DNA from 2 places in the Serratia sp. YWN4 genome. Region 1 is predicted to be linked to the other one. Evidence: riboswitches for the same ligand, from Rfam matches in the RefSeq annotation. Region 1 holds a riboswitch; the other holds the start of a gene.
What was found. A riboswitch is a leader RNA that binds a small molecule or an ion and turns the genes downstream of it on or off. The one in region 1 is predicted to bind thiamine pyrophosphate.

Region 1 (12,075 bases):
TATGCCCACGCAGATGATGCCGTTGGTAAGTGGCAGCATGATAGGTTTCCTGATAAACCATCACCCCATCCAGCCCCAGGGTTTTCAATTCGGCGTACTCTTCTTCAGCCAGTGGCTGAACCTCCATCATCAACGAACTGAAATGGCGGCGGATCTGCGGCAGATGTTGGCGGAAATAGGCCATACCCACTTTGTTCTGATGTTCACCGGTCACCAGCAGCAGGTGCTCAAAACCCAACGCCTTGATCGCCGCACATTCCCGTTCGATCTCGTCACTATCCAGCGTTTTACGTTTGATGCGGTTGCTCATAGAGAAACCGCAGTAAGTACAATCGTTGGCGCACAGGTTAGAGAGATATAACGGCACGTAAAAGCTCACCACGTTACCGAAACGCTGACGGGTTAGTTGCTGTGCGCGCTGCGCCAGCGGTTCCAGATAAGGCGCAGCAGCGGGGGAAATCAGCGCCATAAAGTCATCGCGCGTCAGCTTCTGTGCATTAAGTGCCTGTTCGACATCGCGCGCGGTTTTGCTGTTGATACGCAGTTGGATGTCATCCCAATCCAGCTGTTGCCAGCGGCTACTGAAATCATCACTCATCAGCGTATCTCCTCTGATTGGCTGAGAAATGCGGTCAGCGGGCTGGATGCAACGGCAATCCGCTGGCGATGGCCCAATCCGGCGCGGCGTGCCAACTCACCGGCTTCCAGCGCCAGCCGGAATGCCTGTGCCATTTGCACCGGATCCTGAGCCACGGCGATGGCGGTATTGACCAGCACCGCATCGGCACCTAATTCCATGGCTTCCAGCGCCTGGCTTGGGGCGCCGATACCGGCATCGACTACCACCGGCACTTTGGCTTGTTCGATGATGATCTCAAGGAAATCACGGGTCAGCAGGCCACGATTAGAACCAATTGGCGCACCGAGCGGCATTACCGCCGCACATCCGGCCTCTTCCAGCCGCTTGCATAGCACCGGATCGGCACCGCAGTAGGGCAACACGACGAAGCCTTCTTTAACCAGAATTTCTGCGGCTTTTAAGGTTTCGATCGGATCTGGCAGCAGGTATTTTACATCCGGGTGGATTTCCAGTTTTACCCAGTGAGTACCGAGCGCTTCGCGTGCCAATCTGGCGGCAAACACCGCTTCGGCGGCGGTTTTAGCGCCGGAGGTATTCGGCAGCAGCTTGACACCTAACTGTTGCAGCGGCGCCAGAATGGCATCGTTACCGCCGCGCAAGTCGACGCGTTTCATTGCCATGGTGACCAACTGGGAACCGGAGGCTTGCAACGCTGCCAGCATTAAGGCCGGGGTGGCGAACTTGCCAGTGCCGGTAAACAGGCGTGAAGTAAACGTGGTATCGGCGATTTGCAGCATATCAGCCTCCGGCAATCGCTTGAAAAAGCAGGATATCATCACCGTCCTGCACCTGGCGGCTTGCCCAGTCGGCGCGTGGAATGATGGTTTGATTAATCGCCAGTGCAGTGCCCGGCTGGTGGCGATCCAGTTGTTCGAGCAGGGCGGTGACGCTTAAGGCTTGCGCCAACTCCAACGGCTGGTCATTCAGCGTGATCTTCATGCGGCACCTCGGCAAACTGGGCAATTGCTGGCTTGGCTGAGTTGCAAGGTGCTCCAGCTCTGCTGTTTGCCGTCGAACAAACGCAGCTTGCCGCTGAGGGGGGAAGCCATTCCGGCCAGCATTTTGATCGCCTCCAGCGCCTGGAGCGTGCCGATCACCCCCACCACCGGGCCAAGCACGCCTGCCGTCCGGCAGTTACGCTGCGGTTCGGCTTGCTCAGGGTAGAGACAGGCATAGCAACCTTGGGCATACGGTGGTTCGATCACCAGCAACTGGCCGCTGAAGCCCACCGCGCTGCCGCTGATCAAGGGCTTGTTCGCCGCCACACAGGCACTGTTTACCGCGTGGCGAGTTGCCATATTGTCACTGCAATCCAGTACCAGGTTGGCGGTTAAGACTGCTTCAGTGAGCAGTTTTTCTTGCAAGCGAAGGTCTATGGCGATGGCTCTCAGTTGTGGGTTTAATGCCTGCAAATGATACTTAGCCAAGTTAGCTTTATTCTGTGATATATCAGATGTTCGGTATAAGATTTGCCGCTGTAGATTGGAGATATGCAACTGGTCATCATCCGCTAGCAACAGTGTGCCAACGCCAGCGGCGGCCAGATACAGTGCCGCCGGGGAGCCTAAACCCCCTAGACCGACTATCAGCACCGTGGATTGCTTCAGCTTTTCCTGGCCTTCAGGGCCGAATTCTTCCAGCAGCAACTGGCGGCTGTAACGCAGAAATTCCTGATCGTTGAGCATCGCATTACTCCTTGCCTTCAACCAGCTTCAGCAGTTGCGCCGTGGCTGTGCGCCAATCCGTTGCCTGAGTGATGGCGCTGACCACCGCCACGCTGCCCACGCCGCACTCAAGTACGGCGGGCACGCGATCGAAGCTGATCCCGCCGATCGCCACCGTCGGGTAATCTTGTAATCCAGTGACGTGGCGCTTCAGCTCCACCAACCCTTGCGGTGCGGAAGGCATCTCTTTGGTTTGGGTGGGGAAGATATGCCCCAGCGCAATGTAGGAAGGTTTTACCGCGATGGCCCGGGCGATCTCGGCGTCGTCATGGGTTGATACCCCCAGGCGCAATCCGGCCCGATGAATGGCAGCCAGATCGGCAGTCTCCAGATCTTCCTGCCCGAGATGAACGCCATAGGCACCGTGTTTAATCGCCAAGCGCCAGTAGTCGTTGATAAACAACCGTGCACGGTATTGCTTGCCAAGCGCAATAGCGGCGGCAACGTCGGTTTCAACCTGTTCGTCCGGCAGATCTTTGATGCGCAACTGAATGGTGGTTACGCCTGCATCCAGCAGGCGGGCAATCCATTCAACGTTGTCGACCACCGGGTACAGCCCCAGTTTGTGCGGGGTGGCAGGAAAGGGCGTGGTGATGTCAGTCATTGTTCACCTCTTCCTGTAGGTTAGATGCGCTGTGGTACAGCTCGCTGCCGCGTGAGCGGAATTCGGCGGACATTTTCTCCATGCCGGAAAGCTGAACTTCGACCGGTTTGGCGGCCTCAAGCACTGCGGCGTAATCGCGTACCTCCTGCGAGATTTTCATCGAGCAGAACTTCGGCCCGCACATGGAACAGAAGTGGGCGATTTTGCCGGACTCCTGCGGCAAGGTTTCGTCGTGATAAGCGCGGGCCGTGGCCGGATCCAGCGCCAGATTGAACTGATCTTCCCAGCGGAATTCGAAGCGCGCCTTGGACATGGCGTTATCACGGATCTGCGCCCCCGGATGGCCTTTTGCCAGATCGGCGGCGTGGGCCGCAATCTTGTAGGTGATCAGCCCTTGCTTCACATCTTCTTTATTCGGCAGGCCAAGGTGCTCTTTCGGCGTGACGTAGCACAGCATCGCGCAGCCGAACCAGCCGATCATCGCGGCACCGATCCCCGAGGTGAAATGGTCGTAGCCCGGCGCAATGTCGGTGGTCAATGGGCCAAGGGTATAGAACGGTGCTTCGTGGCAATGTTCCAACTCTTCGGTCATGTTGCGGCGGATCATCTGCATTGGTACGTGGCCTGGGCCTTCGATCATCACCTGTACATCATATTCCCAGGCGATTTTGGTCAGTTCACCCAGCGTGTGCAGTTCGGCAAATTGCGCTTCGTCGTTGGCATCCTGAATTGAACCTGGACGCAGACCATCGCCGAGCGACAGGGCGACGTCGTAGGCGGCGCAGATTTCGCAGATTTCGCGGAAGTGCTGATAGAGGAAGTTTTCCTGATGGTGTGACAGACACCATTTCGCCATGATCGACCCCCCGCGTGACACGATACCGGTCAGGCGTTTGGCGGTCATCGGCACATAGCGCAGCAACACACCCGCGTGGATGGTGAAGTAGTCCACGCCCTGTTCTGCCTGCTCCAGCAGGGTATCGCGGAACATTTCCCAGGTCAGGTTTTCCGCCACGCCGTTCACTTTTTCCAGTGCCTGATAGATCGGCACCGTGCCAATCGGCACCGGGCTGTTACGCAGGATCCATTCACGGGTTTCGTGGATGTAGCGGCCGGTGGAGAGATCCATCACGGTATCCGCGCCCCAGCGGGTGGACCACACTAGCTTTTCGACTTCTTCTTCGATCGACGAAGTGACCGCCGAATTGCCAATATTGGCATTCACTTTCACCAGGAAATTACGGCCAATGATCATCGGCTCGGATTCCGGGTGGTTGATGTTGGCAGGGATGATGGCGCGGCCAGCGGCCACTTCCTGGCGCACAAATTCCGGCGTGATGTTTTCCGGCAGATTGGCGCCCCAGTTCTGACCTGGGTGCTGCTGGCGTAACACCTCGCCACGAATGCGTTCACGGCCCATGTTCTCGCGGATGGCGATGAACTCCATCTCTGGCGTAACGATACCGGCGCGAGCATAGTGCAACTGGGTGACACATTTGCCGGACAGGGCTTTGCGTGGCAACGGTAAGTGTTCGAAACGCAGGTGATCCAGCCCTTCGTCCGCCAGGCGCTGTTGGGTAAAGCCGGAACTGACGCCGTTCAAAGTTGCGGTATCAGCCCGTTCCTCAATCCAGCCTGCCCGCAGTTTTTCCAGGCCACGATGGACATCCAGCGTGGCGTGCGGATCGCCGTAAGGGCCAGCGGTGTCATACACCGGGATCGCCTCATTCGGTTCATACTGCGGGTTATCTTTGTTGCCGCCGGTAAGCGTCGGGCTAAGCTGGATTTCACGCATTGGAACACGGATGTCGCTGCGTGAACCTTGCAGATAGATACGCTGTGAATTGGGGAAAGTCACGCCCTGTAAGGCATCGATAAATTGCTGCGCTTCGTCGCGCTGTTGTTTGCGGGCACGGGGTTTTTTCATAGTAGACATAGCAAATTCCTATCAGTGGGTGATGTTTGGAAAATTGCTTGTCTGGAGCTCGGAGGGAGTAATGATGCTGGCCAAGAAAGCAGCGAGATCCTGGATCGGAAAAGCTGTGTTCGGCGATAGATTACTCTTGTTCCCTTCGCGGGTCTTAACCCGATCAGGTTCCGCGGATCCCGAATTAACGGTCTCAGCCTGGCTAATTTGATAAATAAATCAGCGCTAGGCACTCCGACAAGAAGCGTCCAGTATAGGAGGGTGAATAAAAACTACAAGCCTACCTGTGATCTTTCATGCTGTGGTGTTGTGGGTAGTGCGGGGTGACTCAGCCCGTCCGTGGGCCAGAATATATTGGTGGGATTAGGCGCGGTTTTCCAGCGTATCGGAGTTTGAAGCCCCTGGTTGCGCCTGTTGCCAAGTTTCCGCAGCCAGTTGAATCAACTGATCCTCCAGGGCAAAGCGTGATGCCAGCGCCTCGCCAATATCCGACAGTGCCTGATGAAACTCCAGACAAACGTCCTGATCGATATCCACTTCGGTATAGCGATCGTGGAACGCCATAATGGTTTCGGTATTGGCCTGTAACTTCGGGTAGAACTTGGTGGTCAGCGCCATTTTGGGGCTGGCTGAGCCTTCCACCTGCTTGATAATTTTGCCATAGATGTGAAAATGCCCGTCAGAGAGATAATCCACCAGATTCTGGCAAAAGTTCTCCAGCGCTTTTTCATTCAGCGGCGTATGCTTTTCTTTGTTCGGTTTGATGCCTACCAAGGTGCAATAGGCGACCAGTAATTGCTTACGCGCTTGTAGCCATTGATCAACTAATTCATTACTGCCACCAACGCGTTGAGTCAGGCTTTCTAACTGATTGAGCATGTTTGACTCCGTGAGTAATAGAAAGAAACAGTAAGTTATTAAAATGTAACAAGGAACAACTCCTAGATTGCCAGTGAAGCAGAGGTTGTGCAACAACATATGGAACTTGCATTAACGGGTAACGAAAATGGCTGGTGGATCGTCAGCCATGAAAGCAAAATTTGGCTGCCGAACGGTGAGTTGCCGTTGGGTTCAGCGGCGTCATATTCACTGTTGGGCCTACAGGCTCGCCAGATTGGTGAATGGGAAGGAGTACCGGTATGGCTGGTATGCCAGCCGATGCCAAAAGAGATGGGATCGGTACGGCAATTGCTCGATCTCGATCGCGGTCTGTTCCAGCTTGCCGGGCGCGGCGTGCAGCTTGCCGACTTTTATCGTTCACATAAGTTTTGTGGCTATTGCGGCCATGAAATGGTGCTCAGCCGCACCGAAAGCGCCTGCTTGTGTAATCACTGTCGTGAACGCTATTACCCGCAAATTGCGCCGTGCGTGATCGTCGCCATCCGCCGTAATGATGAGATCCTGCTGGCACAGCACGTGCGCCACCGTGGCGGCATCCATACCGTGCTGGCCGGGTTTGTGGAGGTGGGGGAAACGCTGGAGCAGGCCGTGGCACGTGAGGTGATGGAAGAAAGCAACATTGCCATCACCAACCTGCGTTATGTGACATCTCAACCCTGGCCGTTCCCCCATTCGCTGATGATGGCCTTTATGGCGGATTATCAGAGCGGTGAACTGCGTCACGATCCAAAAGAGTTGCTCAACGCTGGCTGGTATCGCTATGACCAATTGCCGTTGCTACCGCCACCGGGCACCGTGGCGCGCCGGTTGATCGAGGATACCGTGGCGTTGTGTCGGGCAGAATAGAATCATGTACAATGGCGCCAGATGATGACGGGAGCCTGATAAATGAATGAGTTGAAGAACGATCGTTACCTGCGTGCCTTGCTGCGCCAACCGGTAGATGTGACCCCTGTGTGGATGATGCGTCAGGCCGGTCGTTATTTGCCGGAGTACAAGGCCACTCGCGCTCAGGCCGGTGATTTTATGTCGCTGTGCAAAAATGCGGAGCTGGCCTGCGAAGTCACTTTACAGCCGCTGCGCCGTTATGCGCTGGACGCCGCCATTCTGTTCTCCGACATTCTCACCATTCCCGATGCCATGGGCCTGGGGCTCTATTTCGAAGCCGGTGAAGGGCCACGTTTTTCATCCCCGATTACCTGCCGTGCCGACGTAGACAAGCTGCCAGCGTTTGATCCAGAAGATGAACTGGGTTACGTCATGAATGCGGTGCGCACCATTCGTCGTGAGCTAAAAGGCGCTGTACCGCTGATCGGTTTCTCCGGCAGCCCCTGGACGTTGGCGACCTACATGGTGGAAGGTGGCAGCAGCAAGGCGTTTACCAAGCTCAAGAAGATGATGTACGCCGAGCCGCAAACGCTGCATCTGCTGCTGGATAAGTTGGCAGACAGCGTCATTCTGTATCTCAATGCCCAAATCAAAGCCGGTGCGCAATCGGTGATGGTGTTTGATACCTGGGGTGGCGTGCTGACTGGCCGCGACTATCTGGAGTTCTCACTGCATTACATGCATAAAATCGTTGATGGCCTGCTGCGTGAAAACGACGGCCGCCGCGTGCCGGTAACCTTGTTCACCAAAGGCGGCGGTCAGTGGTTGGAAGCGATGGCCGCGACCGGTTGTGATGCGCTGGGCCTGGATTGGACCACGGATATCGCCGACGCGCGCCGCCGTGTGGGTCACCAGGTTGCGCTACAGGGCAATATGGATCCTTCCCTGCTGTATGCCGCACCGGAACGTATCGCGCAGGAAGTGGAAACCATTCTGGCTGGTTTCGGCCACGGCGAAGGGCACGTTTTCAACCTGGGGCATGGCATCCACCAGGATGTGCCGCCAGAGCATGCTGGAGCCTTTGTCGAAGCCGTGCATGCGCTTTCGGCTAAATACCATCGCTGAGCCCGTAAGGAGACGCTGTGATTGATACTCAGGCCCTGCGCATGGAGCAGTTACAGCGTGCGGGGGAGGTTATTCGCCACGATGATTTTCTGCAAAACCCGCCAGCTTTTATTGCCGGTGCCGATGTCGGTTTCGAGCAAGAAGGCGCGGTAACGCGCGCTGCCATTGCGATTCTGCGCTATCCTTCTTTGGAACTGGTGGAATACCGGGTGGCGCGTATCAATACCACTATGCCCTATATCCCCGGATTTCTTTCGTTCCGTGAGTATCCGGCGCTGTTTGCCGCGTGGGAGCAACTGCAACAGAAACCCGATCTGATCTTCGTCGATGGGCATGGTATTTCGCACCCGCGGCGTTTGGGCGTGGCCAGCCACTTTGGCTTGCTGGTCAATGTGCCGACGATCGGCGTGGCCAAAAAGCGCTTGTGCGGCACCTTTGCCCCGCTCAATGCGGCGGCTGGTGCGTTGGCACCGTTGGAAGATAAGGGCGAGCAGCTTGGCTGGGTATGGCGCAGCAAGGCGCGTTGTAATCCGTTGTTTATCGCCACCGGTCATCGTGTGAGCACCGCTAGCGCACTGGCCTGGGTACAGCGTTGCATGGCTGGCTACCGTTTGCCGGAGCCCACGCGTTGGGCCGATGCCATCGCTTCGCGCCGTCCGGCCTTTGTACGCTGGCTACAGCAGCATCCAGAGATGTCGACCTGCGCGATTTCGGGTACACTGCGCGGCAGATAACGAGTAAGAGAGTAGACAATGCTACGTAACCCGATTCATTTACGCTTGGAAAAGCTCGAAAGCTGGCAACATTTGACCTTTATGGCGAGTTTGTGCGAGCGTATGTACCCGAATTACCAGATGTTCTGCCTGCAAACCGGGTTCGGCGATCCAGCGATTTATCGCCGTATTCTGGATCTGGTGTGGGAGACGTTGGTGGTAAAAGACGCCAAGGTCAACTTTGACAGCCAACTGGAAAAGCTGGAAGAGGCGATTCCATCGGCAGAAGATTACGATCTTTACGGCGTTTACCCAGCGATCGACGCCTGCATCGCATTAGGCGAACTGATCCATTCGCGCCTTAGCGGAGAGACCCTGGAGCACGCCATCGCCATCAGCGAAACCTCAATTCGCACTGTGGCGATGCTGGAAATGACCCAGGCTGGTAAAGAAATGACCGACGAAGAGCTGAAAATTCTGCCTGCCGTTGAGGAAGAATGGGACATCCAATGGGAGATTTTCCGCCTGTTGGCCGCCAGCGAAGAGCGCGATTTGGATCTGATCAAAGGGTTACGATCTGACCTGCGTGAGGCGGCGGTAAGTAATATCGGGATAAATTTAACGCAATAAGGCAAGAAAACGTGATTTAACGCCTGATTTGTCATGCCTTAAGGCTTCACATCCGCACCCTGTCTGGTCTACATTTGGGGGGCGAAAAAAAAGTGGCTATCGGTGCGTGTATGCAGGAGAGTGCTGTCAATCGGCATATCCGTCGCACTCGATGCTTTGCAAACGATAAACACACTGTAAGGATAACTTATGAACAAGACTCAACTGATTGATGTAATCGCGGACAAGGCTGACCTTTCCAAAGCACAAGCTAAACTGGCTCTGGAGTCTACCTTGGCTGCTATTACTGAGTCTCTGAAAGAAGGTGATGCAGTACAATTGGTTGGTTTCGGTACTTTCAAAGTAAACCATCGTAACGAGCGCACTGGCCGCAACCCACAGACTGGTAAAGAAATCAAAATCGCAGCTGCAAATGTGCCTGCGTTCGTTTCTGGCAAAGCACTGAAAGACGCAGTCAAATAAGACGCGTGTTGGTGAAAAGATTAAACAGAGGGGCGATGGCGCCCCTTTTGTTTGCCCGCCGGATACTCATGGTGGCTGCAGTTATCGGCGGCTTAAGTGCCTGCAGTTTGCGTTCTACGCCACCTTCCTTTACCGCCAGCGGTTTTGTTGCCGATCAGGGAGTCATCCGCCTGTGGCGCAAAGACGACAGCCAGCAGCGCCCCATGGTGCTGATGAGCGTCTATAGTCCCTATCGTGGGCCGGGAACGATAACCACTCTGTATGAATACCAGAATGGCGTGCTGCGCCAGATTAGGCGTACCGATGCCGACGGCGATAAGGACTCGATTCAGTTGCGTTTTACCAACGATGGTACGGTCAGCTTTATGCAGCGCCAATTGGCGACGCGGCGCGAAAAACTGTCCAGCGACGATATCGCGCTCTACCAATATCAGGCTCGCCGCATCCTGGAAGTGAGTGATGCCCTCAATGCTGGCCGGGTAAGGCTGTTGCAGGGGCGTTGGCAGCAGGGGAATGTGCAGTCGTGTCGTGGCGAAGTGCTGAAACCCGACTTTGGCAAGCAGGCTGAGGCCTGGATTGCGCAGCGTGCAGCCAACAGCAGCCAACCGGTGAGCGTTGCCTGGCTGGATGGGCCGGACGGGCGTGAATTGCTGCTGGTGGCGAACGACGATTTCTGTCGTTGGGAACCGACGGAAGATTCGCTCTAGAAGAGCTAATAAAAAAGCTCTGCGAACAGAGCTTCTCGTTTTAACCTTGGTCGAGTTTATTTGCCACGGGCAATCGCGCGGTAGCCAATATCCTTGCGGCAGAAGCTGCCTTGCCACTGAATACTTTCCGCTAACTGATAAGCGCGTTGCTGTGCTTCGGCCACCGTTGCACCCAAGGCCGTCACGCACAATACGCGGCCGCCGCTGGTGACCACATCATTCCCTTGCAGACGCGTACCGGCATGGAACACTTTCCCATCAGCCGTTTCCTGCGGTGGTAAACCCTGGATCACATCGCCATTGCGGTAATCACCAGGATAGCCTCCGGCAGCCAGTACTACGCCTAAAGCAGGACGCTCGTCCCACTCGGAAGTTTTCTCACTAAGCCTGCCTTCGGCACCCGCCAGACATAGTTCAACCAGGTCGGAACGCAGGCGTAACATGATTGGCTGAGTTTCCGGATCGCCAAAGCGGCAGTTGAATTCAATCACCTTAGGTTGACCGTCGGCATCAATCATCAGGCCAGCATACAGGAAGCCCACGTAAGTATTGCCCTCTGCCGCCATGCCGCGCACGGTTGGCCAGATCACCTGATCCATCACGCGCTGATGGATTTCATCGGTGACCACCGGAGCCGGTGAATAAGCCCCCATGCCGCCGGTATTCGGGCCGGTATCGCCATCGCCCACGCGCTTGTGATCCTGGCTGGTGGCCATCGGAACCACGTTTTCGCCGTCCACCATCACGATAAAGCTGGCTTCTTCGCCTTCAAGGAATTCTTCAATCACAATGCGGTGTCCGGCGTCACCAAAGGCATTGCCCGCCAGCATATCCTGAATGGCGTCTTCTGCTTCTTGCAGCGTCATGGCAACGATCACGCCTTTACCGGCTGCCAAGCCGTCAGCTTTGATCACGATCGGCGCGCCTTTGCTGCGCACATAGGCCAGTGCAGCGTCCACGTCGGTGAAGTTCTGGTATTCCGCACTTGGGATTGCGTGGCGCGCCAGGAAATCTTTGGTAAAGGCTTTAGAGCCTTCTAGCTGGGCGGCAGCCTGCGACGGACCAAAAATTTTCAGACCGGCAGCTTGGAAAGCATCAACCACGCCGATGACCAACGGGGCTTCTGGGCCGACAATGGTGAGATCGATGGCATGGCTTGTGGCAAAAGCCAGCAAGGCCGGGATATCGGTGGGGGCGATATCCACATTGATCAGGTTGTTTTCCAGCGCGGTGCCCGCATTGCCCGGTGCAACGTAGACTTTGTCCGCCAGCGGCGATTGGGCAGCTTTCCAGGCCAGCGCATGTTCGCGCCCGCCGTTACCGATAATCAGAATATTCATCAGGTGCTCCATAAACAGCGTGCACTTTGGCGCACGCAGCAAAAGGGATTAATGGCGGAAGTGACGCATGTCGGTGAAGATCATCGCAATACCGTGCTCATTGGCAGCGGCAATCACTTCGTCATCGCGGATCGAACCACCTGGCTGGATCACGCAGGTAATACCCACTGCGGCGGCGGCGTCGATACCGTCACGGAACGGGAAGAAAGCGTCAGACGCCATGGCAGAGCCGGGTACTTCCAGGCCTTCGTCAGCGGCTTTGATACCCGCAATCTTGGCCGAGTAAACGCGGCTCATCTGGCCCGCCCCGATGCCGATGGTCATGTTGTCACGCGCATAAACAATGGCGTTGGATTTAACGAACTTAGCCACTTTCCAGCAGAACAGCGCATCACGCAGTTCCTGAGCGGTTGGCTGACGTTCAGAAACCACGCGCAGATCGCCTTCAGTCACCATGCCCAGATCGCGATCCTGT
Region 2 (12,075 bases), 510 kb from region 1:
TGCCGAAAAAGCGCTGGCCTATATGGATCTGAAACCCGGTATCAAACTGACCGAGGTGGCGATCGATAAAGTGTTTATCGGTTCCTGCACCAACTCACGCATCGAAGATCTGCGCGCGGCGGCAGCAATTGCCAAAGGGCGTAAAGTCGCTAACGGCGTGCAAGCGATTGTGGTCCCAGGCTCCGGCCCGGTGAAAGCTCAGGCAGAAGCCGAAGGGCTGGATCAGATCTTTATCGAAGCCGGTTTTGAATGGCGCTTGCCAGGCTGCTCTATGTGTCTGGCGATGAATAACGATCGCTTGAACCCCGGCGAGCGCTGCGCGTCCACCAGCAACCGTAACTTCGAAGGGCGTCAGGGCCGTGGTGGGCGTACCCATCTGGTCAGCCCGGCGATGGCGGCTGCCGCTGCCGTGACTGGCCATTTTGCCGATGTCCGTGAACTGCATTAAGGAGCACCACCGTGGCTAAATTTACTCAACATACCGGTTTAGTGGTGCCTCTGGATGCGGCCAACGTCGATACCGACGCCATTATCCCGAAGCAGTTTCTGCAAAAAGTGACCCGTACCGGTTTCGGCCAGCACCTGTTCAACGACTGGCGTTTTCTGGACGACGCCGGTCAGCAGCCTAACCCAGAGTTCATCCTGAACCAACCGCGTTACCAAGGGGCCAGCATCCTGTTAGCGCGCGAAAACTTTGGTTGCGGCTCTTCCCGCGAACACGCGCCTTGGGCACTGACTGATTACGGTTTTAAAGTGGTGATTGCACCGAGCTTTGCCGATATTTTCTACGGCAACTCGTTCAACAACCAGTTACTGCCGGTCACTCTGAGCGAGCAGGATGTTGACACGCTGTTCAAGCTGGTGGCAGAGCACAAAGGGATCGAGTTTGTGGTAGATCTGGAAAACCAGACGGTGAATGCCGGGGGCAAAAGCTATCCGTTTGAGATCGACAGCTTCCGCCGCCACTGCATGATTAACGGTTTGGACAGCATCGGCCTGACGCTGCAACACGCAGCGGATATCTCGCGCTATGAGGCCGAACAACCGGCGTTTCTGAACTAAGCGTTATCGAAACTAAATCAGAGGGGACGATCGCTCGTCCCCTTTTCTTTATTACCAATAACCCAACCACTTCCACCATAGCCCGCCAACCACCATCCAGATCAGCAGGTTGACCACGCTCATCACAAAGCCGGTTTTCCACCATTCCCCCAGCGTGGCATAGCCGGAACCAAAGATAATCGGCGCGGTACCGGTCGCATAGTGGGTTAAGGACATCATCAGCGATGAAGAGAACGCCAGAATCAGGCCAAGCAGCGCAGGCGGCGCGCCTAAAGCGATACCGGCGGCAAAGAAGGCGGCGAACATGGCAGTAACGTGCGCCGTGGTGCTGGCAAAGAAATAGTGCGAGTACAGGTAGATCAGCGTCAGCAAGATCGTCCCGCCGACCCAGCTCATCCCCATACTATCAATACCCGTTCCGACGGTTTTCGACAGCCAACCGATCAGCCCGAGTTTGCCGAGGAAGGTTGCCATCATCACCAGTGCGGCAAACCATACCACCGTATCCCAGGCTCCTTTGTGTTTCAGCACGTCATCCCAACTCAGCACGCCGGTCATCAGTAAGATTGCCAAACCGATAACCGCTGCGGTGGTTGGATTCACCGCCAGCACCGGGCCAAAAATCATGGCGGGAACCCCGGCCCACAGCACCAGCAACAGGGCAAACACGCCCAGCGTGATTTTCTCTGCCAATGTGATTACACCGAGCGCCTGTAGCTTTTCCTGCGCAAAACGCGGCGCATCCGGGGTGCTTTTAATTTCCGGCGGATACAGTAGATAGACTACCAGCGGCATCACGATCAGCGAACAGATTGCCGGTACCAACGCGGCGATCGCCCACATCGACCAGGTCAGTTCAAATTCAGAACCAGCCCCTTTGGCGATCAGGTTAACCACCAACGGGTTAGGCGCGGTTGCGGTGATAAACATCGCCGAAGTGATCGGGTTGATATTGTAGTTCACCAACGCCAGATAGCGGCCAATGGTGCCGGAGGTATTCAGTTCAGGTTTAGAGCCAAAACTGTCGGCGATCGACTTCATGATCGGGTGAATGATCCCACCACCACGGGCGGTATTGCTTGGCGTCACCGGTGCCAGCACCGTTTCGGCCATGGTTAGCGCATAGGCGATCCCCAGCGTCTTTTTGCCAAACAGCGAGATAAAGTAGTAGCCAATACGCGCACCCAAACCGGTTTTATTCAGGCTGAGGGAGATCATGATCGCAAAGCCGATCAGCCAGATAAGCTGGTTGGAGAAGCCACTGAGTGCATCATCCAATGCGGCCGCCGGTTTACCAGGGTTAGTCACGCCGGTCAGTGCCACCAGCGCAATGGCAATGATAGAAACCGCGCCAATCGGCATCGCCTTGCCGATAATGGCCACGATGGTCCCAATAAACAGCGCCAGCAAGTGCCAGGCATTGGGGGAAACCCCTTCAGGCACCGGAATGACAAACCAGATAATCAGAGCAACAATGATGGCAACCAGAGAAGGAACGGGCTTTAGCGGAGTTAGTTTATCCATAACATACCCAATGTTATCAACGGGATCGGCATCTCAACAACAAGATGGACAAGAGCGCGAGGTTCACGCTCTGATAGTGTCTATCTTAGGGAGTATGGTGCGATTTTCTCAATGATATGCATCAAGTAAGCCACTGTTCAGCTTCACACTTCGCGCACTCTGGCGCACATCCATAGCGCCAGCATCGCCAACAGGGTGATCAACCAGTAAACCGCGTAGTGGCCAAAATTCTCCACCAGCGCGCCTTGCAATATGCCCGCCAGGATCACCCCGGTAGAAATACTGTTGGTAAACATGGTGGTTGCCGCTCCCGGCCGCCCCGGCATCAGATCCTGAAAATACAGCATACCGATCCCGGCAATAATGCCGATAAAGATCGCATTGAAGAGCTGCAACACCATCAGCGCGGCCTTGAATTTGAACAACACCAACCCGGCATAGAACAGCACGCCCGCCGCGACCGCAATCAGCATCATGTTGCGTTTGCCAAAACGTTTGACGTAATAACCCGCCAGCAGCATGGCCGGGATTTCCAGCCCCGCCGCCGTGCCCATCAGCAACCCCGCCAGCCGCTCCGGCAGGCCGAGATCGGCAGTGATATACAGCGGCATATCAATAATGTACATGGTATTGCAGGTCCACATCAGCATCGAGGCCAGGAATAACAAGCGAACATCAGGATCGCGCCAGGCGCTAATCGGCGCGATGGGTGGTGAATCCACGCTGATTTCAACCTGCGCGCGAGGTACCGAAGGCAGTATCAGCCACACCAGCAATGCGCAGATAACAAAAATCGCCGCCGCGCTCAGGAACATCAGGGTAAAACCGTAATTCAGCGCCAGCATGAACGATAGCGGCGGGCCAATCACCCAGGCCAATGAAAGCTGGGCACGCATCAGCGAACTGAACATCACCACTTCACGTGCCGAACTGTCGGCATATTCACGCGCCAGCGCAAAAATCTGCGGCATCGCCGTATTGGCTACTGCTGCCAGCAGCACCCCGGCGGTAATCAGCGTCAGATAATCGCGATTGAAGGCAAACAGCAGGCTGTTACCCACCGCCATCAGGCAGCACAGCAGGATCAGCTTGCGCCTATCGCCGCGGGTATCTGAACGTTTCGCCAGCAGGAAACTGACAGTGATCCCAGCGATCGCATTCAGGGTATAAAACAGCCCGACCCAGAGCGGGCGGACCTTTACCTCGGTGGTAAGAAATAAACTCAGCGTGGGAGCCTGCAACGCGCCAGCGATGCCGGAAAGAAAGGCAATGATCAGAAAAGCGGCAAAAACGGGATTGAAACGGCGTGGCAACCAGCGTTTAACATTCATACCTGCGTCCCTGACCAGAAACAAAGAGGCTTATGCTACAGAAGGAAAATTACAGAAGAAAGTGACGTTGCAGATAAAAATACCAGTGGGTTACCCCACTGGCTGGTGAAAAGCACCATTACTCAGAAACATTTTTTTATCAGGGGTAAATTATCGGCGTAATATAGGGAAAGATAAATTGACGGATTGATACCGGAGAGTTCCTCTTTTATGTCTACCTCGCGCTTGCAACAACAGTTTATCCGCCTGTGGCAACGCTGCCATGGTCAACCCACCGAAACCACGTTGCAAGAGCTGGCCGAGGTGCTCAGTTGCTCACGCCGTCATGTGCGATCCTTGTTAGGTGCGATGCAGCAGCAAGGCTGGCTCACCTGGCAGGCCGAAGCCGGGCGTGGCAAGCGTTCACAGCTCAGCTTCCATTACACCGGCCTGGCACTTCAGCAGCAGCGCGCTGAAGAGTTGCTGGAGCAGGATAAAATCGATCAGTTGGTGCAACTGGTGGGCGACAAAAATGCCGTGCGCCAGATGCTGCTTTCCCAACTGGGGCGCAGCTTTCGTCAGGGTAAACATATCCTGCGGGTGCTCTACTATCGCCAGCTTTACAACCTGCTGCCCGGCTCGGCACTACGCCGCTCAGAAACCCATCTGGCGCGGCAAATTTTCAACGGTCTGACGCGCATAAATGAGGCAAACGGGGAAATCGAATCCGATCTTTCACATCACTGGCAGGCCGTAACGCCTTTGCACTGGCGCTTTTATCTGCGCCCGGCGATTCGCTTCCATCATGGCCGCGAGCTGGAGATGGAAGACGTGATCCATTCTCTGAATCGGCTGATCCCGCAGCCCCTGTTTTCCCATATCGATAAAGTCACTTCTCCCACGCCTTATGTGATCGACGTCCACCTGCACAGCCCGGACTATTGGCTGCCCTGGCTGATGGGCAGCGTGCATGCGATGATCCTGCCACGCGAATGGCAGAGCCTGCCGGATTTCGCCCGCCATCCTATCGGCACCGGGCCTTACAGCGTGGTACACAATCATCGCAGCCAGATGAAGATCCATGCCTTCGATGATTACTTTGGCTATCGCGCGCTGATTGATGAAGTCAACATCTGGGTGCTGCCAGAAGTCACCGAAGAACTGGTGCATTCAGGCGTGCAGTTGCAGGGGGATGAAACGGGTAAAAATGAGTTGGAAAGCCGCCTTGAAGAAGGCTGTTATTTCCTGCTGTTTGACCAGCGATCCACGCTGGCGGCCAACCCTGAAATCCGCAGTTGGCTGAGTGAACTGATCAACCCGATCGCCCTGTTGAGCCACGCAGGATCGGTATATCAACGTTATTGGGCACCGGCCTACGGCATTCTGCCACGCTGGTTACATAACCGCGCGTTGCGGCAACAACCCAAGCCTGCGGGGCTAACCGAACTAACGTTAACTTTCTACAGCGAGCACTCGGAATTCCACGCCATCCAGCAGGCCATCACCGCCTTACTGGTGCAACATGGAATCAAGCTCAACGTGCAAATCATCAACTACGATGACTGGCATAAAGGTAGTGCGAACAGCGATTTATGGCTTGGCAGCGCCAACTTCACGCTGCCGCTGGAGTTTTCCCTATTTGCCACGCTGTATGAAACACCGTTAATCCAGCACTGTTTAAGCGCAGATATCGCCGACGATGCGGCTCTGTGGCGCGATAACCGCTTGCCGCTGGCGGAGTTCTGCCAGCGTTTGGTCAGCAGCCACCAGTTGCACCCGCTGTTCCATCACTGGTTGCAACTGCACGGCCAACGCACTATGCGCGGGGTGCGGATGAATACCCTCGGGTGGTTCGACTTTAAATCGGCCTGGTTCGCCCCGCCGGAAACATAAGTCTCTTTCACCGCTGCCACTTAGTCTCTACAATAGCGCCGTCTCAACGGGGTGCGGAAAACACCAGTGCAGTATGTTTTTCCGCTGAGAGTACACCCGTCGAACCTGATCCGGTCAATACCGGCGGAGGGATTTGAGCATGGCGCGTTAAATTTCACTGATTCACGCCCTCAGAGCCCTTTGCCCCTTAAATCTCAGGAGTGCAAAGTGGTTAAAAAATACCTGCCTTACCTACTGCTGCTGGCTGCCACGCCCGTGCTGGCTAAACCTACGCTGACGGTTTACACCTACGATTCTTTTGCTGCCGACTGGGGCCCTGGCCCGGCAATTAAAAAAGCCTTTGAGGCCGACTGCGACTGCGAATTGAAATTCGTGGCGTTAGAAGACGGCGTTTCACTGCTCAACCGCGTGCGGATGGAGGGCAACAACAGCGCTGCCGATATCGTGCTAGGGTTGGACAACAACCTGCTGCAAGCGGCAAAGCAAACCGGCCTGTTCGCCGCGAGCCAGATTGATACCGGCAAGCTCACCGTGCCGGGTGGCTGGCAGGACAACACCTTCATCCCTTACGATTACGGCTACTTCGCCTTTGTTTACAACAAAGACAAACTGAAAAACCCGCCAAAAAGCCTGCAAGAACTGGTGAGCAGCGATCAGCCCTGGAAGATCATTTATCAGGATCCGCGCACCAGCACGCCGGGGCTTGGCCTGCTGCTGTGGGTGCAGAAAGTGTATGGCGACAAAGCATCAGAAGCCTGGCAACAGCTGGCGAAAAAAACCGTCACCGTCACTAAAGGCTGGAGCGAAGCCTATGGCCTGTTCCTGAAAGGCGAAGGCGATCTGGTGCTGAGCTACACCACTTCCCCGGCTTACCATCTGATTGAAGAGAAAAAAGACAGCTACGCGACCGCCAACTTCAGCGAAGGCCATTACCTGCAAGTCGAAGTGGCCGCTAAACTACAGGCCAGCAAAAACCCGGAGCTGGCAGAGCGCTTTATGCAGTTTATGGTTACGCCCGCTTTCCAGAACACCATCCCGACCGGTAACTGGATGTACCCGGTGATTAAAACCACGCTGCCAGCAGGTTTTGAGCAGATGACCGTGCCGCAAACCGCATTGCAATTCAGTGCTGAAGAGGTGGCAAAGCAACGTGGTGACTGGGTTCGTGCATGGCAAACCGCCGTCAGCCACTGATCCCGCGCTGGTTATGGCCGGGGCTGCTGGCCGCTGGCCTGATCGGGCTGATCGCTCTGCTGGCGATGGGCTCCTTATGGCGGCACGCCCCCGGCAGCGACTGGCGTAGCTTATGGCAAGACCGCTATCTGTGGCATGTGGTGCGTTTTACCTTCTGGCAGGCGCTGCTGTCGGCCCTGATCTCGGTACTGCCCGCCATCCCGCTGGCCCGCGCGCTTTATCGGCGGCGCTTCCCTGGCCGCAACCTGCTGCTGCGCCTGTGTGCCATGACGCTGGTCTTGCCGGTGCTGGTGGCGGTTTTCGGTATTCTGAGCGTGTACGGCAAGCAAGGCTGGCTGGCGGTTGTGTGCGGCTGGCTGGGGATCAATTACAGTTTCTCACCCTACGGCCTGCAAGGCATCCTGCTGGCCCATCTGTTCTTTAATCTGCCGCTGGCCAGCCGTTTACTGTTGCAGGCGTTGGAAAATATCCCCACCGAACAACGCCAACTGGCGGCACAACTGGGGATGAACGGCTGGCAGCAGTTCCGCTTTGTGGAATGGCCCGCACTGCGCCGCCAGATCCTGCCCAGCGGTGCGTTGATCTTTATGCTGTGCTTCGCCAGTTTTGCCACCGTGCTGTCGCTGGGCGGCGGGCCACAGGCCACCACCATTGAGTTGGCGATCTATCAGGCATTGAGTTACGACTACGATCTCAGCCGCGCCGCGCTGCTGGCGCTGATCCAACTGACCTGCTGCCTTGGGTTGGTGGTGATCAGCCAACGCTTGAACCAGGCGCTGCCGGTCGGCCATACCCATGCTCAAGCCTGGCGTAACCCGGAAGACAGCCGCGGGCGGCGCATCGGCGATACGCTGCTGATCAGCGCTGCCCTGTTATTGCTGTTACCACCGCTGCTGGCAGTCATTATCGACGGAGCCAATCACCACCTGATCACCGTGCTGCAACAGCCGTTACTGTGGCAGGCGCTGTTCACTTCGTTGCGGATCGCACTCGGTGCCGGTCTGCTGTGCGTGGTGCTGACCATGATGCTGCTGTGGAGCAGCCGCGAGCTGAAACTGCGGCAACGGCCCGCACAGGGCCAAATGCTGGAGCTGAGCGGCATGCTGATCCTGGCGATGCCGGGCATTGTGCTGGCAACCGGCTTCTTCCTGCTGCTGAGCGATACCATCGGGTTACCGCAATCTCCCTACGCGCTGGTGATCCTCACCAACGCGCTGATGGCGGTGCCTTACGCACTGAAAGTGCTGGAGAACCCGATGCGCGATCTGGCCGAACGCTATAACCCTCTTTGCTTGTCGCTGGATATCCACGGCTGGCAGCGCGTGCGCTGGATTGAGCTGAAAGCGCTACAACGCCCGCTGGCACAGGCGCTGGCATTTGCCTGCGTGCTGTCGATTGGTGATTTCGGCGTGGTTGCCCTGTTCGGCAACGAACAGTTCCGCACGCTGCCTTTTTACCTGTATCAGCAGATTGGTTCCTACCGCAGCAACGACGGGGCCGTGACCGCTGCGCTGCTGCTGTTACTGTGTTTCCTGCTGTTTACCCTGATTGAACGCTTACCGGGCCGCCATACCAATGTTGACGCTTGAAAAACTGACCTATCTGTATGAACACCTGCCGATGCGTTTTGACCTGCGCATTCAACCGGGCGAGCACGTCGCGGTGTTGGGGCCAAGCGGTGCCGGTAAAAGCACCCTGCTTAGCCTGATCGCCGGTTTTTTACCGGCGGCCAGTGGCAAACTTCTGTTGAACGGCAGCGACCACACCGCCACGCCGCCGGCCAAGCGCCCGGTTTCTATGCTGTTTCAGGAGAACAACCTGTTTGCCCACCTGACGGTGGCGCAAAACATCGGGCTGGGGCTGGATCCTGGCCTGCGTTTGAATAGCGGCCAGCGGCAGCAGTTGGCGCAGATCGCCCAGCAGGTGGGGCTGGAGGAACACCTGCAACGCCTGCCTGCGCAGCTTTCCGGCGGCCAACGTCAGCGTGCCGCACTGGCGCGCTGCCTGATTCGCCAGCAACCGATTTTGCTGCTCGATGAACCTTTCTCCGCGCTCGATCCGGCGCTGCGTAATGAGATGCTGCAACTGCTGCAAGAGGTGTGCGATCTCCGCCAGCTCACGCTGTTAATGGTTTCACACAATCTGGAAGATGCCGCCCACATCGCCCCCCGCACCTTACTGGTGGTGGATGGCCGCATCTATTACGACGGCCCAACCCAGGCGTTGATCGAAGGCAGCACCCCAGAAGCACGCGTGCTGGGCATTGCAACAAGAACGTGATCCAAGGCGCGTTTTTTATGCTGAATCAATAAACCTGTTGTGCGAGTTTTGCACCTGTGGTTTTATAAAATCCTGTTTTTTACTACTGATGATAAGGTTCCCTGTGATCGCATCCTCGCTGACTTCGACTCTACTACCCACCGCGCTACCAGCCGCGGTAGTCGTCGTGCGTGTGGTGGTGGTCGTCGGCAGTGCGCCGTAGGGTCCGAATCAACGCATCGATTCCCAAACCCCGCCGGCGCAAACCGGGCGGGGTTTCTTGTTTTAGTTCCCTGCCCAGAAATGCGAACCGGCCTTGACTAAGGATAGGAACATGGCAATTTCGGGTACGCCACACCAGAAACACCGCTTCACTGGCGCAGAGCTGATCGTACATCTGCTGGAGCGCCAGGGCATTACCACCATTGCAGGGATCCCCGGCGGCGCAGCGCTGCCGCTGTACGACGCACTGAGCCAAAGCACCGTGATCAAGCACGTATTGGCCCGCCATGAACAGGGTGCCGGTTTTATGGCCCAGGGCATGGCGCGCACTAACGGCAAAGCGGCGGTTTGTATTTCTTCCAGCGGCCCAGGGGCCACCAATCTGGTCACCGCCATCGCCGATGCCAAGCTCGATTCCATTCCGCTGGTGTGTATTACCGGCCAGGTGCCTTCCTCAATGATCGGCACCGACGCCTTTCAGGAAGTCGATACCTACGGTATTTCGATCCCAATTACCAAATACAACCACCTGGTGCGCGATATCCGCGATCTGCCGCAGGTGATCTGCGATGCCTTCCGCATTGCCGAATCTGGCCGCCCAGGCCCGGTATGGATCGACGTCCCGAAAGACGTGCAAACCGCAGTGATTGAGCTGGATGAACTGCCGCCGATCGCCGTGCCGGATGCCCCGCCCGCCTTTGACAGCGCACAAGTCACTCAGGCTGCCGCCATGATCAACCAGGCCAAGCGCCCGGTGCTGTATCTGGGTGGCGGTATTATCTGTGCCGAAGCGCATAAAGCCGCCTTGCAGATGGCCGAGCGCGCCAACCTGCCCACCACCATGACGCTGATGGCGCTGGGCGCGATGCCGGTAGAACATCCATTGTCACTGGGGATGTTGGGCATGCATGCGGCGCGCAGCACCAACTTTATCTTGCAGGAAGCCGATCTGTTGATCGTACTGGGTGCCCGTTTCGACGATCGTGCCATCGGCAAAACCGAGCTGTTCTGCCCGAACGCCGACATCATCCACGTGGATATCGATCGCGCCGAACTGGGCAAGGTCAAGCAGGCCAATATCGCGATTCATGGCGATGTCGGTCAGGTGCTGCAACAATTGCTGCCGCTGATCGAAGCGCAGCCGCGCAGCGCATGGCTGAAAATCGTTAACGATCTGAAGGGTGAATTCCCGTTCAACATGCCGAATGTTGAGGATCCGCTGAGCCATTACGGGCTGGTGAAAGCCGCCGCGCGCTGTGTGGATGAAAACGCCATTATCACCACCGACGTTGGCCAGCATCAGATGTGGGTTGCGCAGGCGTATCCACTGAGCCGCGCGCGCCAATGGCAGACTTCCGGCGGTTTAGGCACCATGGGCTTTGGCCTGCCAGCGGCGATCGGCGCGGCGTTGGCCGAACCGCAGCGCAAAGTGTTGTGTTTCTCCGGTGACGGCAGCCTGATGATGAACATTCAGGAAATGGCGACGGCGGTTGAGCACGATCTGGACGTCAAAATCATTCTGATGAACAACCAGGCGCTGGGGCTGGTGCATCAGCAGCAAACCCTGTTTTATCAGCAGCATATCTATGCCGCTACCTATCCGAAGCGTACCGACTTCCTGAAAATTGCCGCTGGTTTCGGCTTGGATACCTGCGATCTGAACGCAGAAGAAGATCCAGAAGCCGCGCTGATGGCCGCCATCCAGCGCCCTGGCCCCTGCCTGATCCATGCGCTGATCGATATCAATGAAAAAGTTTACCCGATGGTGCCACCGGGTGCCGCCAACATCGAAATGATTGGAGAATAAGCCATGCAGTCACTACAAAAGAATCCGCAGGTGATCCTGGAGCTGGCCGTGCGTAACCATCCGGGTGTCATGACGCACGTTTGTGGCCTGTTTGCCCGCCGCGCCTTCAACGTGGAAGGGATCCTGTGTATGCCGCTGAAAGACGGCACGCAAAGCCGCATCTGGCTGCTGGTGGCCGACGATCAGCGCCTGGTGCAGATGATCAGCCAGGTAGAGAAGCTGGAAGATGTGTTGCAGGTGAAACGCCACAGCGAAGATATGCGGGTGTTTGAACAGTTGGAAGCGTTCTTCCAATAAGATTGATGGCACCCCGATTGCCCGTTGGCGGGTATCTCAACCCGCCAACACCTTCCACAGCAAATGCCGATAAACCGGCATCAAAGGTTGTTGCAGCAAATAATAGAAACTGACCAGCGCGGCTACCCAGCTCACAACACAGACGACGCGCAGGCGCAGCGGCGTAAGCCAGAGTGCCAACTTATCAGCCCCACGTTTACCTTCACGCCACCAGCGCCAGCTCAGCCAAGCTGCCAGACAAATCAACAGCACCACCTCAAGCAGTAACCCTTTGAATAAACCGCCGCCATCACTGTTAGGGATATCGATCGCCACACCGGCCAGAATCCCGGGGAAGAAATAGACCGGCGGCCAGGTCAGGCAGCCGATGATATTCGGCAGGGCGAATTTGTAAGGCGGCAGATCGAGCATACCGGCCACCATCGGCACCAGCGGCCGCGTTGGGCCAATAAAGCGGCCAATCAACACGGTAACCATACTGTGCTGATGCAGCGCATGCTCGGTTTT

Region 2: linked by a shared signal. The riboswitch ahead of thiB (thiamine ABC transporter substrate binding subunit) and the one ahead of thiC (phosphomethylpyrimidine synthase ThiC) in region 1 are both predicted to bind thiamine pyrophosphate.

What each region holds. Positions count from the first base shown of each region.
Region 1 covers NZ_CM147696.1:5,120,429-5,132,503, reverse strand. Annotated here, with positions in the region: gene thiH (2-iminoacetate synthase ThiH) at 1-598, opposite strand, end outside; gene ACX9GT_RS23625 (thiazole synthase) at 598-1,377, opposite strand; gene thiS (sulfur carrier protein ThiS) at 1,379-1,579, opposite strand; gene ACX9GT_RS23615 (HesA/MoeB/ThiF family protein) at 1,576-2,325, opposite strand; gene thiE (thiamine phosphate synthase) at 2,330-2,968, opposite strand; gene thiC (phosphomethylpyrimidine synthase ThiC) at 2,961-4,904, opposite strand; TPP riboswitch at 5,019-5,142, opposite strand; gene rsd (sigma D regulator) at 5,259-5,774, opposite strand; gene nudC (NAD(+) diphosphatase) at 5,874-6,641, shown strand; gene hemE (uroporphyrinogen decarboxylase) at 6,684-7,748, shown strand; gene nfi (deoxyribonuclease V) at 7,769-8,482, shown strand; gene ACX9GT_RS23580 (YjaG family protein) at 8,501-9,091, shown strand; gene hupA (nucleoid-associated protein HU-alpha) at 9,281-9,553, shown strand; gene ACX9GT_RS23570 (DUF1481 domain-containing protein) at 9,589-10,260, shown strand; gene purD (phosphoribosylamine--glycine ligase) at 10,317-11,600, opposite strand; gene purH (bifunctional phosphoribosylaminoimidazolecarboxamide formyltransferase/IMP cyclohydrolase) at 11,649-12,075, opposite strand, start outside.
Region 2 covers NZ_CM147696.1:4,609,613-4,621,687, forward strand. Annotated here, with positions in the region: gene leuC (3-isopropylmalate dehydratase large subunit) at 1-448, shown strand, start outside; gene leuD (3-isopropylmalate dehydratase small subunit) at 460-1,062, shown strand; gene ACX9GT_RS21320 (DASS family sodium-coupled anion symporter) at 1,114-2,586, opposite strand; gene ACX9GT_RS21325 (sugar efflux transporter) at 2,730-3,917, opposite strand; gene sgrR (HTH-type transcriptional regulator SgrR) at 4,128-5,789, shown strand; TPP riboswitch at 5,827-5,939, shown strand; gene thiB (thiamine ABC transporter substrate binding subunit) at 5,997-6,983, shown strand; gene thiP (thiamine/thiamine pyrophosphate ABC transporter permease ThiP) at 6,959-8,572, shown strand; gene thiQ (thiamine ABC transporter ATP-binding protein ThiQ) at 8,559-9,263, shown strand; gene ivbL (ilvB operon leader peptide IvbL) at 9,352-9,465, shown strand; gene ilvB (acetolactate synthase large subunit) at 9,577-11,271, shown strand; gene ilvN (acetolactate synthase small subunit) at 11,275-11,568, shown strand; gene ACX9GT_RS21365 (DedA family protein) at 11,605-12,075, opposite strand, start outside.